2 regions of the Lactococcus sp. FSL W8-0209 genome follow, and region 2 is predicted to be linked to the other one. Evidence: predicted binding sites of a transcription regulator. Region 2 holds the regulator's gene; the other holds the start of a gene.
The links. The regulator HrcA, encoded in region 2, represses chaperone genes, less so after heat shock. The targets are predictions, from matches to a motif close to TTAGCACTCNNNNNNNNNGAGTGCTAA.

Region 1: a site for HrcA is predicted at 2,867-2,893, ahead of groES (co-chaperone GroES). Genes of this name have one in related genera too.

The regions. Positions count from the first base shown of each region.
Region 1 covers NZ_JBBOVN010000001.1:679,078-686,619, reverse strand. Annotated here, with positions in the region: gene MKX45_RS03470 (MBL fold metallo-hydrolase) at 1-795, shown strand, start outside; gene groL (chaperonin GroEL) at 841-2,469, opposite strand; gene groES (co-chaperone GroES) at 2,557-2,841, opposite strand; gene MKX45_RS03455 (single-stranded DNA-binding protein) at 2,961-3,350, opposite strand; gene nox (H2O-forming NADH oxidase) at 3,440-4,780, opposite strand; gene ytpR (YtpR family tRNA-binding protein) at 4,943-5,569, opposite strand; gene MKX45_RS03440 (thioredoxin family protein) at 5,655-5,972, opposite strand; gene MKX45_RS03435 (hypothetical protein) at 6,014-6,298, opposite strand; gene pepA (glutamyl aminopeptidase) at 6,401-7,468, shown strand; gene MKX45_RS03425 (transglycosylase domain-containing protein) at 7,526-7,542, opposite strand, start outside.
Region 2 covers NZ_JBBOVN010000001.1:1,217,652-1,225,193, reverse strand. Annotated here, with positions in the region: partial or broken gene MKX45_RS06110 (oleate hydratase) at 1-1,379, opposite strand, end outside; gene dnaK (molecular chaperone DnaK) at 1,593-3,416, opposite strand; gene grpE (nucleotide exchange factor GrpE) at 3,489-4,028, opposite strand; gene hrcA (heat-inducible transcriptional repressor HrcA) at 4,058-5,101, opposite strand; gene MKX45_RS06090 (hypothetical protein) at 5,323-5,727, opposite strand; gene MKX45_RS06085 (M15 family metallopeptidase) at 5,741-6,487, opposite strand; gene MKX45_RS06080 (histidine phosphatase family protein) at 6,484-7,179, opposite strand; gene MKX45_RS06075 (hypothetical protein) at 7,246-7,542, opposite strand, start outside.

The sequences.
Region 1 (7,542 bases), 540 kb from region 2:
TTTAAATATTCCATTTTAGCCTCTGGTTCAACAGGAAATTCTTTTTACTTAGAAACTCCAAAGAAAAAAATTCTTGTTGATGCCGGACTATCTGGAAAAAAAATAGAAAGTTTACTATCAGAAATTGACCGTGACATTCATGATATTGATGCTTTATTAATTACCCATGAACATAGTGACCATATCAAAGGGATTGGTGTTTTGGCAAGAAAATATGGTATTGACCTTTACGCAAATGAAGATACTTGGTCTGAACTAGATAGTAAAAATGCTTTAGGAAAAATCCCTGTTGAACAAAAACATCTGTTTGAAATGGGAAAAACAATGACTTTTGGTGATATTGATATTGAATCTTTCGGCGTGAGTCACGATGCTATCGCACCACAGTTTTATCGTTTCATGAAAGATAACAAAAGTTTTGTTATGCTAACTGATACAGGTTATGTATCCGATAGAATGCGTGGAACCATTGAAAATGCAGATGCTTATCTTATGGAATCAAACCATGACATTGAGATACTCCGCATGGGAGCCTATCCTTGGCGGACAAAGCAACGTATCCTAAGTGACCAAGGCCACTTATCTAATGAGGACGGCGCTGAGGCTGCTTTTAGTATTCATGGTAATAAGACAAAACGAATTTTTCTAGGGCACTTGAGTTTAAATAATAATATCAAAGAACTTGCTCATCTTACTATGGATGGTTACTTACAGCAACATGATGTCGATACCAAAAAGGACTTGAAGATCCTTGATACTAGTCACGAACATGCTAGTCAACTTTACGATATTTAGTTACTCATCAGCAAATAAAAAAAGAACCCTAAGGGTTCTTTTTTATTACATCATACCACCCATTCCCATGCTAGGGTCCATTGGAGGCATAGCTGGAGCAGCTGGTTCTGGCTTATTAGCAACTACTGCTTCAGTAGTCAAAATTAAACCAGCAACAGAAGCCGCGTTTTGCAAAGCTGAACGAGTTACTTTTGCAGGGTCAACAATTCCTTCTTCAATCATATTAACCCATTGACCAGTTGCAGCATTGAAACCTGTACCTACTTCTTCTGAACGAAGCTTATCAATGATAACTGAACCTTCATATCCTGCATTGGCAGCAATTTGACGAACTGGTTCTTCAAGAGCACGGCGAACAATGTTAATACCTGTTTGAATATCTCCTTCTTCTGAAAGTTTATCCAAAGCAGCAATAGCATTAACAAGTGCTGTACCACCACCAGAAACAATACCTTCCTCAACGGCTGCACGTGTTGCATTAAGTGCATCTTCAATCAAGAGTTTCATTGCTTTGAGCTCTGTTTCAGTTGCAGCACCAACTTTAACAACTGCAACACCACCAGCTAATTTTGCAAGACGTTCTTGTAATTTTTCACGGTCAAAATCAGAAGTTGTTTTTTCAATTTGCGCTTTAATAATAGCTACACGATCAGAAATAGCATCAGCAGAACCAGCACCTTCAACAATTGTTGTGTGGTCTTTATCCACAGTTGCTTTAGCTGCTTGTCCTAAAGCTTCAAGAGTAGCATCTTTAAGATCAAGACCAAGTTCTTCAGTAATTACTGTACCACCTGTCAAGATAGCCAAATCTTCCAATTGAGCTTTACGACGATCACCAAATCCTGGTGCTTTTACAGCTACAACATTGAAGACACCTTTAATCTTATTAAGAACAAGCGTTGGCAATGCTTCTCCATCAACATCATCAGCTACAATAAGAAGTGGACGATTTGTTTTCAAGATTTGTTCAAGGAGCGGTAAAATTTCTTGAATGTTTGAGATTTTTTTGTCGGTAATAAGAATATAAGGATTATCTAATTCAGCAACCATTTTTTCTGTATTAGAAACCATATATTGACTCAAATATCCACGGTCAAATTGCATTCCTTCAACAACATCGAGTTCAGTTTGCATCCCTTTTGATTCTTCAATGGTGATAACTCCGTCAGAACCTACACGTTCCATTGCATCAGAAATATACTCACCCACTTTTTCACTACGTGATGAAACGGTAGCTACTTGCGCAATTGCTGATTTATCGTGGACAGGAATTGCCATCTCTTTAATTGACGCAACAGCTGTTTCAGCAGCAAGTTCAATTCCTCGGCGAATACCAACTGGATTTGCACCTGCGGTAACATTTTTTAAACCTTCACGAACGATAGCTTGTGTCAAAACTGTCGCTGTTGTTGTACCGTCACCTGCGATATCATTTGTTTTTGAAGCAACTTCTGAAACAAGTTTAGCTCCCATATTTTCAAAATGATCTTCAAGTTCAATCTCTTTGGCAATCGTTACACCATCGTTTGTAATTAAAGGTGATCCATATGATTTTTCAAGAACAACATTGCGACCTTTTGGTCCAAGGGTTGTTTTTACTGTATCAGCAAGAATATCAATCCCACTCATCATCGCTGTTCTAGCATCACTTGAAAATTTAATATCTTTTGACATTTTAGCTCCTTTTTAAGAATATATTTTTAATTTTATAGATTTTAAGATAGACAAAAGACAACCAAAAAAATGATTGCTTTTATAATTTTACTCTACAATTGCAAGAAGGTCTGAATCTTTGAGAATCAAGAATTCTTCACCATCCATTTTTACGGTCGTTCCAGCAAATTTTTCAAAAATTACTGTGTCCCCTACTTTTACGAGTGGAGAAATCAGTGTTCCATGATGATTTGTTTTCCCTTCACCGACGGCAACAACTTCAGCTGTTTGAGGTTTTTCTTGGGAAGCGCTTGTTAACACAATTCCACCCATTGATTTTTCCTCTTCTTCTTTTACACGTAAAACTACGCGATTCTCTAAAGGTTTCAACATTATATTTTCCTCCATTTTTTATTTTTTAGCACTCTTATTAAACGAGTGCTAACATATTCTTATTTTATCTCAATGGTCAGATTTAGTCAAGAGAAAACATTTAGATTTTATGAAATAAATTAGAAAGGGAGTTCTTCCGCATCAAGTAAGGTTTCTTCAGTCTTTATAGCGCTTTCTCGTAAAGCGATTGTTGCCCTACTTTCAAGTAAATCATAACTCAGTCCTAAGATTTCTGTGACATAATGTTTTTGATTTTGCTTATCCGTATAATTTCTAGTTCTAATTTCTCCTTCAATTGAAATAAGACTTCCTTTTTTTGCGTAAGAAACTAAAGTTTCTGCAGATTTTCCCCAAATAATAATTGAAATAAAATCTGCCTCTCGTTCTCCTTTTTCATTTTTGAAACGGCGATTAACTGCTAAGGTCACACGGACATATGATTTATCATTTGTTGTTTTTGAAATTTCTGGCGCACTGGTTAAGCGTCCAATTAACATGGTTTTATTCATAATAAAATCCTCCTAACTTTTTATACGTAAAGTTAGGACATTTGTCACAAAAAAAATAAAAAATCTATCAATTGATAGATTTTTATGGTTTATTTTGCATTTAAAGCTGCAACAGTCATGTAATTATATGGACTATTGAAGTGTGGTAAGAAGAATAAATCAAGTAAGGCTAATTCATCAATCGTTTTCTTTTCTTGAATAGCTAAACTAAACATATTAATATTTCCTGCAATTATTTCACTCTTGCTAGCAAGTTGAGCACCAATAATTCTGCGACTTTTTGTTTCATAAACGATACGAATTTTCACACTATCATTATTTTCATGAAGGAACCATGCTTTTTGCTTATCTTCAAAATCACTAAATGAAACTTCTAGGCCGATTTTTTTCGCAGCTTTAACCGACAAGCCCGTAGAAGTCATATTGTAACCAAAAATAGAGATTCCATTAGAACCTTGTACACCAACAGACTCTATTGATTTTCCTCCAATATTATGACCAGCAACAATCCCTGAGCGAACAGCGTTTGAGGCAAGGGCAATGTAGGTGAAGTCTTGTAAAGCATTAGAATAGATTGTGGCAACATCTCCTACAGCATAAACATCTGGGTCACTACTTTGTTGATGTTTATCCACTTTGATTGCTCCATTTTTAAAGGTTTCTAAATGTTCACCAGCCAATGCACTATTGGCTGTAAATCCAATACAATTAATAACGAGGTCAACATCATAAGTTGATTTATTAGTTACAATCTGTGATACATGACCTTTTTCATTTGCCTTAAACTCTTGAGCCAATTCCCCAAAATGGAGTTCAATTCCATGTTGGGCAAGATTTTCATCCATTCCTTTAGCAAACTCTTCATCATAATATGAAGCAAGTGAAGTACTTTCTGCATCAAAAAGTAGAACTTCTTTTCCACGACGTTTGGCAGCTTCAGCAATTTCTGTCCCAATATAACCAGCACCAATCACAGCAATCCGTTTCACATCATTCTTAGCAAACTCTTCGTCAATGGCTTGCCCTTCTTGAAAAAGTTTTAAAAAATGAATGCCTTTAAGATCTTTTCCTGGCAAGTTAGGAATAATTGGACGTGAACCTGTTGCCAGAACGAGTATATCATAACTTTCTGTAATCTTTTCTCCAGTTTTTGACTTGGCATAAATCATTTTATTAGTAAAGTCAATTTCTGAAACTTCTGTTTCTGTTAATATCTTTACTCCCTTTTTTTCAAAATCTTCTGCTTTGGCATAAAACAGCTCATCTGGTTTTTCAATTTGTCTTCCGACCCAAATAGCTGTCCCACACCCCAAGTAACTCATATTACTGTTACGGTCAATCATAACAATCTCATGGCCTGGATATTGATCAATTAATGTATTTGCTGTAGCAATGCCTGCGTGGTTCGTACCGATAACTACGATTTTCATGCTAATAATTCTCCTTTAAATGTAAAATTCTTTTTACATTATTCAGTTTAGCATAAGTCCTTCTATTTTCTTTTGTAAGCGCTTGTGAACTTTGTGAAAAATTTATTTTATTTTTTTTAGATAAAAAAACTGCCAAAATAAACTATTTTGACAGTTTTATTATTATGCTTGCCACATTGTTTCTGAATCAAAAGCTTTACCAGCGGATAAATCTGATGATAATTCAATGATTCCACGAACCTCAGGAGCATTTGGTAATTCAAGTTCACGAGCTGAACAAAGCATTCCGTAAGATTGAACACCACGAAGGGCTCCTGGGAAAATCAATGAGCCGTTAGGCATCATAGCACCAGGTAAAGCAGCAACTGTTTTTAAGCCAAGAGCTGCGTTTGGAGCACCACAAACAATTTGTACTGGATCGGCAAAACCAACATTAACTTTACAGATATGTAAATGGTCTGAATCTGGATGATCTTCCATTTCAACAATTTCAGCGACAACAAATTTGGGTTGTGCATCGTGAACAAGAACATCGCTAAATCCTGATTTACCAAGCTCTTTGTTCAACGTTTCAATATCATCAGATGATAAGACGACTTGACCATTTCCTGACAAATTAGCCAATAGAGATTTCGCTTCAAAAATATTCCAAGCAACCGTCGCTCCAGTTTCTTCAATAAAAACACGAGCTACTTTTCCCTTACGTTCGAAGTTTACTTTTTCTCCCTTATCATTTGCAGTGATAAGCATTAAAACGTCACCGACATTTGTGTTGTATGTTGCAATCATTTTCTTATTTTTCCCTTTTAATTTCTTAACTTTGTTTATTATAGAATATAATCCTTAATATATCAACACTTATCCTGCGATGATACTATTTCGCACTCGCTAAGAAAGTATTGACTTCTTCTTTTGTTTTACGTAATTTATTTACTAGACGAGCTTTTTCTTTGCCATCCTCAATCACGACAAAACTTGGAATTCCCATAATTCCCCATTCAATCGCAAGATCCATATATTCATCACGGTCTACTTCAACAAATTTAAAGTCTGGATTTTCTACTTCAATTTCTGGCATTTTTGGCTTAATAAAATTACAATCTCCGCACCAACCAGCCGTGAAAAAGAAGACTGTCTTTTCCGGTCCTTTTACAAGTTCGGCTAAATTTTCGATATTTTCTGGAATAATCATTCTACATTCTCCTTTTATTTCTAAATGAATACTAAGCTTTCTTACAGAATTTCTTCATTTTTTTCAAAGACTTCTAAAGTTTTAGCATTGATTTCAAAAGTGATTGCCTTATTTTCACTGACAAGTCCTCCCTCAAAAAGAGCACCCGTAGTTGGCTCCTCAAAAATCCAAAAAGCGTCTATTTTTCTTGTTGAAAAATGTTGCCGAGCTCTGTCAGTAAGTTCATGAATCACTTCTTCTTCCATAGTTTTATAGCCATGATAAGCAACGTGAGCAACTGTTGCACCCGCAATAATTCCCAAACCAAACTTTAGTATTTTTTTCATATGGAAATTTTAACATATTTCTTGGTATAATTATAGTGTAAATCATCAAAATTTTTGCTGACAAATCTGTCAGTAAATTTTTCAGTATTCCGGAGGAGAAAAATGGAACTATTCGACAAAGTAAAAGCACTGACAGAAATTCAAGCGACTTCTGGTTTTGAGGGACCTGTTCGTGACTATTTAAAAACACGCATGATTGCTCTTGGTTATCAACCAGAATTTGATGGTCTTGGTGGTATATTTGTCACTAAAACTTCAAAAGTAGCAAATGCCCCACGTATTATGATTGCAGCCCACATGGATGAAGTTGGCTTTATGGTCAGCTCAATCAAAGCTGACGGAACATTCCGGGTCGTTCCACTTGGGGGTTGGAATCCTTTAGTTGTCTCTGGACAACGTTTTACATTATTCACACGTACAGGTAAAAAAATTCCTGTCGTAACTGGTGGGCTTCCTCCACATCTTCTTCGTGGAACTGGTGTTACTCCTCAAATTCCTGCCATTTCTGATATTGTCTTTGATGGAGCTTTTGAAAATGCTGCAGAAGCTGCAGAATTTGGAATCGCTCAAGGTGATGTAATCATTCCAGAAACTGAAACAATTCTCTCTGCTAATGGTAAAAATATTATTTCTAAAGCTTGGGACAATCGTTATGGTTGTTTAATGATTCTTGAACTTCTTGAATTTTTAGCTGACAAAGAATTACCTGCTACATTGATTATCGGAGCCAATGTTCAAGAAGAAGTTGGCCTTCGTGGAGCCAAAGTTTCTACAACTATGTTCAAGCCTGATTTGTTCTTTGCTGTTGATTGTTCACCTGCTAGCGATACGTTTGGTGATGACAACGGTCGTCTTGGAGAAGGAACAACGCTTCGTTTCTTTGACCCAGGTCATATTATGCTCCCTGGAATGAAAAATTTCTTGCTTGAAACTGCTGATAAGGCTAAAGTTAAAACCCAAGTTTATATGGCTAAAGGTGGAACTGATGCAGGTGCTGCCCACTTAGCTAATAATGGAGTCCCTTCAACAACGATTGGTGTTGTTGCTCGTTATATTCACAGTCATCAAACAATTTTCAATATTGATGATTTCAATCAAGCAAAAACTTTCTTGAGAAATATCGTAACATCACTTAGTACTGAAAAAATAGCTGAAATTAAAAACTATTAAATTTAAAAAACAAAAGAAAAAATCACTAGGAAACCTATCCTAGTGATTTTTTGTATTTTATTGACCAAAGTTAT
Region 2 (7,542 bases):
GGGATTGTATTAGTATTTTCTTTAACAAATGCTTCAATTTCTTCTTCTGGCATTCCTAAATGATAAAGTAATTCTTGAGTAATTTCTTCACCTGTACAATCTTCAATTGGTTTTTTGATATAGTTCCCAGGTGTATTTGAAAGAAGACCATAAACCCAAGTTACTGTTTCTTGGTCATTTTGTTCTTTAAAATGAGGTTGGCGGTGAGTTGTAAATGAAAGGAGCCAATTTGAATCTTTAACAGTAATAATTCCTCCTGTGACAACTTTTCCTGAACGCAATTGACGATGTGTTAATTTTTCAAAATAAGGTTGAATTTTTAAATTTTTCCAAGTAACAGTTGCTGATACAACCCAAGCTTCTTTTGGAATGTCCTTACAAAAAACATCTGGATGTCCAAATTCTTCTGATTGTTTGGCTAAATTTTGCCAAAGTTTCCAAGAGCCACCAAGTTCACTAGTTTTCGGAGCGGCTTGTGTTGGTGAACCTTGAGTTGAACTTTCTGTAATTGAACCATTTGTAACAAAAACCAAGTCATTTTCTGTCAGTTCTTTTATTTTTTTGTCAGCAAATACAATAGCTTTTGCTACCTTTTTGCCATTTGAAAAGTCAACTTCAACATTTTCAACCTGTGCTCCATATTTAAAATCAACTCCATGATCTTTTAAGTATGAAATTAATGGTTTTACTAGCGATTCATATTGATTATATTTTGTAAATTTTAGGGCAGAAAAATCAGGTAGCCCTTCAATATGGTGGATGAAGCGCATAATGTAACGACGCATTTCAATAGCTGAATGCCATTTTTCAAAAGCAAACATTGAACACCAATAAAGCCAAAAATTTGATTCGAAGAACTACTTGTAGGTAAAACAATCTTCTATTGTTTTACCTACAAGTAGTTCTTCTTTAGTCATGAACAATTTGATTATTTCTTCTTGAGCTTTTGGACTTAGTGTAAATTTTCCATCGTCATCAACCCGTTCACCACGATTATGGATAATACGACAGTTAGATGAATTTGGATCATCACGGTCAATTCGATAAAATTCATCTAAAACAGACGCATTGTCCACTTCTAATGACGGAATTGTTCGGAATAAGTCCCAAAGACATTCAAAATGGTTTTCCATTTCACGTCCACCACGAACAACGAAACCATCATGTGGAATAAATGAACCGTCAAGAGAACCTCCTGACAACGGTAACTCTTCTAAAATATGAATACGGTTCCCTGACATTTGACCGTCACGAATTAAAAATACTGCTGTTGCAAGCTCTGCAAGGCCTGCCCCAATAATATAAGCTGATTTTTGATCAACATTTTCTGGTTTTCTTGGGTGAACGAAAGCTTCATAATTTCCATTTGTATAACGCATAATAATTAACCTCCTCTAATCTAAACAACATCTTTTTTGACTAATTTTATTAGTCTTTTTACTTTTAATTCTCCTCCAATCTCTTACTAATTTCATCATAGTACAAGAAGAAAATGATTGCAAGAATCTGAAATAGTTTTTAGACAACATGTCTATTTTGTCCAATTTTTATAAAAAAAGCACTGACAAAAGAATCAGTGCTTTTATAAATTATTATTTGCTTTCTTCAAAGTCACCATCAAATGTATTATCATCTTTTGGAGCTTCTTGAGCATCCGTTGCTTGTCCAGCTTCACCTTGAGCTGCATTTGCTTGTTCATAAAGTTTTACAGCGAGGTTTTGAGCGATTTCAGAAAGTGCTTCTGATTTAGCTTTGATATCATCAATATCTTCACCTTCAAGCGCTTTTTTGAGTTCTTCTTTAGCGTCTTCAGCTTTTTTAACTTCAGCTTCTTCTACTTTTCCTTCAAGGTCTTTCAAAGTTTTTTCAGTTTGGAAAACTAAAGCATCAGCTTCATTACGTGTATCAACTTCTTCTTTACGTTTTGCATCAGCGTCAGCATTTGCTTCAGCATCTTTCATCATTTTATCAATTTCTTCATCAGAAAGACCTGAGTTTGATTTGATAACGATTGTTTGTTCTTTTTGTGTACCAAGGTCTTTAGCTTTAACAGAAACAATACCATTTTTATCAATATCAAATGTTACTTCGATTTGTGGAATACCACGTGGTGCTGCAGGGATATCTGTTAATTGGAAACGACCCAAAGTTTTGTTATCAGCTGCCATTGGACGTTCACCTTGAAGGACATGAATATCTACAGCAGGTTGATTGTCAGCAGCAGTTGAGAAGACTTGTGATTTAGAAGTTGGGATAGTTGTGTTACGGTCAATCAATTTTGTGAAGACACCACCCATTGTTTCAATACCAAGTGAAAGTGGAGTAACGTCAAGGAGAACAACATCTTTAACGTCACCAGTAATCACACCACCTTGAATTGCTGCACCCATAGCAACAACTTCATCAGGGTTTACTGATTTATTTGGTTCTTTGTTTGTTTCGTGACGAACAAGTTCAACAACAGCAGGGATACGAGTTGAACCACCAACCAAGAGAACTTCGTCAATATCAGAAGTTGACAAGCCAGCATCAGAAAGGGCTTGGCGAACTGGTTGACGTGTCGCTTCAACAAGATCATGTGTCAATTCATCAAATTTAGCACGAGTCAAAGCCATTTCCAAGTGAAGAGGGCCAGCAGCACCAGCTGTGATGAATGGCAAGCTGATTTGAGTAGTTGTTACACCTGAAAGGTCTTTTTTCGCTTTTTCAGCGGCATCTTTCAAACGTTGCAAAGCCATTTTATCTTGGGCAAGGTCAATTCCGTTTTCTTTCTTGAATTCGGCAACCATCCAGTCAATAATTTTTTGGTCAAAATCATCACCACCGAGTTTGTTGTTACCAGCAGTTGCAAGAACATCAAAGACACCATCACCTAGTTCAAGAATTGAAACGTCGAATGTACCACCACCAAGGTCAAATACAAGAATCTTTTCATCTTTATCTGTTTTATCAAGACCATAAGCAAGAGCTGCTGCTGTTGGTTCGTTAACGATACGTTCTACTTCAAGACCAGCAATTTTACCAGCATCTTTAGTTGCCTGACGTTGAGCGTCATTAAAGTATGCAGGTACAGTGATAACTGCTTTTTCTACTTTTTCTCCAAGATAAGCTTCTGCTGTAGCTTTCAAGTTTTGAAGAATCATTGCTGAAATTTCTTGTGGTGTGTATTCTTTACCATTTGCAGAAACTTTTTCAGATGTTCCCATTTTTGATTTAATAGAAATAATTGTTTCTGGGTTAGTTACCGCTTGACGTTTTGCAGCGTCACCGACAATGATTTCACCATTTTTGAAAGCTACAACTGAAGGTGTTGTACGATTTCCTTCTGGATTTGGAATAATTTTTGATTCAGTTCCTTCAAGAACTGCTACTGCTGAGTTTGTTGTACCAAGGTCAATACCGATAATTTTAGACATATTATTAAATCTCCTTTATTTCTTATTACTTATGAATAGTTTAAAGACTTTGCGGTCAATTTATTTTTTAATTTACTGTGCTACGACAACCATTGCTGGACGAAGTAAACGTTCGTGAAGTTGGTAACCTTTTTGGAAAACTTGCACGATGCTGTCAGCTGGATGTTCATCATCAGCTGGGACAGTTTGAACAGCCATGTGAAGATTATGGTCGAAACTTTCATAAGAAACTTCCTCAACGCCTTCTTCTTTAAGCGCTGAAATCAAGCTTTCTTGGACCATTTCAAGGCCTTTTTTAACATCATCCGTTAATCCTTCAACAGCAAGTGCACGTTCAAGATTATCTAGTGAAGATAAGATTTTTTTTGCTAAATCTTGTGAACGATATTTGATAAGTTGCAAACGTTCTTCATTTCCACGACGTTGTACGTTTTGCATTTCTGCAGAAACGCGAAGGAATTTATTTTCCCACTCAGTCGCTAACTTTTGTGCTTCATCAAGTTCATTGATTTCTTCTTCAACAATATCCTCAAGTGCTTCCTCTGTTAACTCCTCAGTCACTTCTTCATCAACTTTTTCATTTTTGATTTCTTCTTTAGTTTCTTCGGACATAGGCCCTCCTTTTTTAAATAACTTTTTTATCATTTACTAATTTCATAATGGTTACCATCAAGATAACGATAATAGTCACTCAGCTTCATAGTTAAAACTTTAGCAACTAAGTCAAGAACTGATAACGTCCTTTGATAATCCATTTCTACAGGTCCAACGACTGTTAGAGTACCAAAACCGCGATATGGGATAACAAATTTTTGCGAAATAATCGTTAAATTTTTCATGTATTTTTCGTCATTATCAAATTTAACGGCACGCATTTCATCGTTATTAGTGATTTCGCGAATTTCATGAAGCATCCGTTCATCATCGCTAAAGAGTTTATATAATTCTGCAAGATTGTCAGTTGCATAATCAAAGATATTTTTACGCCCAGCGACGGTCAGCCGTTCTTTGAACAAATCATCAAAAATTGATTCAAAGAGTTGGAGAACTTCACTCGTAACTTTGAAATAACGCTGAACAATCTGTGGAATCTCTGTTCGTAAAGTATAGTGAATATCAATCACTTTTTTACCAACCAGACGTTCTTTAACTAGATTACTAAAGACTGCTAAATCAGCTTCGGTCATGGATTTTGGAAGAATAAATTGATTTGTTCTTACTTCACCAGTCCCTAATGTTATAACTGAAAGTACTGAATGACTATCCAGCATGACCATTTCAAATGAAACTAATTGTTGGTCACGTTGGGGAGCATTAAGAACAAAGCTTGTCAAACCAGTGAGTTCTGATAAACTTTTAGCTGCTGTTTTAAACAGGTCAGATAGGCGATAAAAATCACCATCAAAAGCTTTCATCACTTTAAATAAGTCATTTTGACTAAATTCATCTAACTGGATGACATTTTCTACAAAATACTTATAACCTGAAACACTTGGAACACGTCCACTTGAGGTGTGTTCTTTTTGAATCAAGCCTAGTTTTTCCAAAACTTTCATGTCGTTTCGGATTGTAGCGCTAGAAGCTTGAATACTATCAAGGAGCGACTTTGAACCGATTGGCGTATGCTCTTTGGCATAAAGAGAAACAATCAAATTTAAAATTTGTCTTTGACGTTCTGTAATCATGGCTACTCCTTTCTCCACAGATAAGAAGTTTCGCAAAACTTCTTTCGCAAGCTCAAAAATTTCTTGAGCTTTTGACTTCTGTTTAGTATCTACAAGCTTTTTTCTGTTTTAGCACTCTTCATCTATAAGTGCTAACAAATTTATTATAACCCTTTGTTTATACCTTGTCAAGCAAAAAGACATAAAAATTAGCACTCTTTTTATTAGAGTGCTAATTTCATTTATAAAAGATTGGAATCTTTGGATGTTTGCCAAATATTCATGACTGTAATTACCATTACAGCAATGACAAAGAGGCTTTCATACTTTACTTCATGTTGAATGAAAAGTATGGCATAATCTATAATCAAAAGTGCCGAAATAATTTCTAAAAGTATAAAAGTAAAACGCCAAAATTTCAATAATAGAAAGATTAATAAAGCAAAAATCAATAAATAGATTAAACTTTGCCAACTCGTAATTGTTGACGAAATTTTAGTCGTTAATGTTTTTATATTTGTCGATAAGTTATTAAAAAATTGACTAAAGAAATTATTATGAACAAGGAGAACTTTAATCATTTCCGAGACACTGTAAATAAATAGAGCAACATTAACATAGAGTAGAAGTCTGGTTCGGTTTAGCATGATTTCATTTCCTTTATGCTGGTAATAGTTTTAGATATTCTTCTAAAGTAAGATTGTGTTCGGTCATATATTTAGCATTTTCTAAACCAACATATCTAAAATGCCAGTCTTCATAACCAATTCCTGTCTCTGCCTTTTTCCCTTCTGGAAAACGAAGAACAAATCCATATTTTTGAGCAATTGCTGCAACTTGTTTTGCATATTGACTCTCATTTAGGCTATCAATATTACTCATATCAATCGCTAATCCTGTTTGATGTTCTGAGCTTCTTGGTGGCTGAGAATAAGTTTGCACATTTTTTATCGCTTCTTCTTCTGAAATTGGATTTCCACTTGAATTTACTGTTCCTTGACCATTCATTTCTGCTTGGACATAAGATTGATAAAGCCCTTCTTGATATGAGACTGACCGATAACCTGAGATTAAATGTTCAGCTGGTGATATTTGTTGGGCTGCTGCTAAAAATTGTTGAACCGCTGATGCTATCCTTTGATCAACTTGAATCCCATTTACGGTTGCCAGTGTTGGGTTCATTTCATCTTTAGGTGATTTTCGACTCACCAATACTAAATCCCAATCTGATTGTTTAGCGTCAGGTAAATCTTTTTTCTTTGCCGCCTCTTTAGAAGACGAAATACTTGTTTTTTTAGATGATTCGTTTGTTGAATTTGACTTATCATTGGTAAATAAAATAAATCCCAAAGCGCCAATGATCAAAAGAACAAGCACGATTAAACTAAATGTTATTCTTCTTTTCATTTTTTAGCTAACTTTTCACTCCCTATTTCTCGATAAGACATGTCTCCGACTTTTCCAATGGTAAATTTTCCATCCTCAAAACTTAAATGAGTGACAGAACCATTATCAAGACCATGTGGACGAGGGAGTTCTGGGTGAGCGAGTTTTACAAAAGTTCCAATGGTCATTCCATGGCTGACAATAACAATATTTTTAGCCCCTTTTGCTTCAGATTCCTTGGCAATATCTGTAAAACCGTCCATGATACGTCCTGAAAGTTTTTCCCATGGTTCAGCCCAGCCAGCCGTATCAACTTCAAAAATCGCATTAGCAATTACTTCATCTGGAGGAAATTCGTCGGTATGATGATTTCCAGTTTCAGTAAATATTCTTGGTAGAACGCCATCAAAAAGTTCTCCGTCATAGCCACCATCAAATGAACCAAAACACCACTCACGGATTCTTTTATCATAAGTGTATGGAATTCCTTCATTATCAGAATTAGCCAAGATAAAACCCATTGTTTGGATTGTACGTCCAGAATCAGATGAATAAGCTCGGTCAAATTTAATGCCTTTTTCTTTGAAGCCTAGACCAAGTTCAATAATTCCTTGTTCTCCTGCCGCAGTTAAAGGTGTATCAGACCAACCTTGCGCTCTGCCAATTGTATTAAACATTGTCTTCCCATGTCGAACTAAATAAATATTTACCATTTCTACTCCCTTTTTATTGATTCTAACAAAAAAATTACGATAGGATATTTCTATCTATATAGAAAATTACAGCCATTCCTGTTTAATTGTAAAGTAGGAACCTCTTATCTCACCTGCGAGTTTTGAACGTTGGCGTGCAAATTTGAATTTTCCCTCAAGTTCTTTGGGGATTTCCATACCCACTGACAACTTTATTCCAACTGCCCGTTTTGGTTTCTTGCCCTCTTGTCCAACTTTTTCATAGAGCAGATTTAAAACCATACCGTCTTCGTAATAGAATTCAGGCCAATAGAGTTCATCATTTTCATAGATAGCAACTTCGAGTATTTTTGCTGAAAATTTTAAATTACGTTCTTCAAGTAA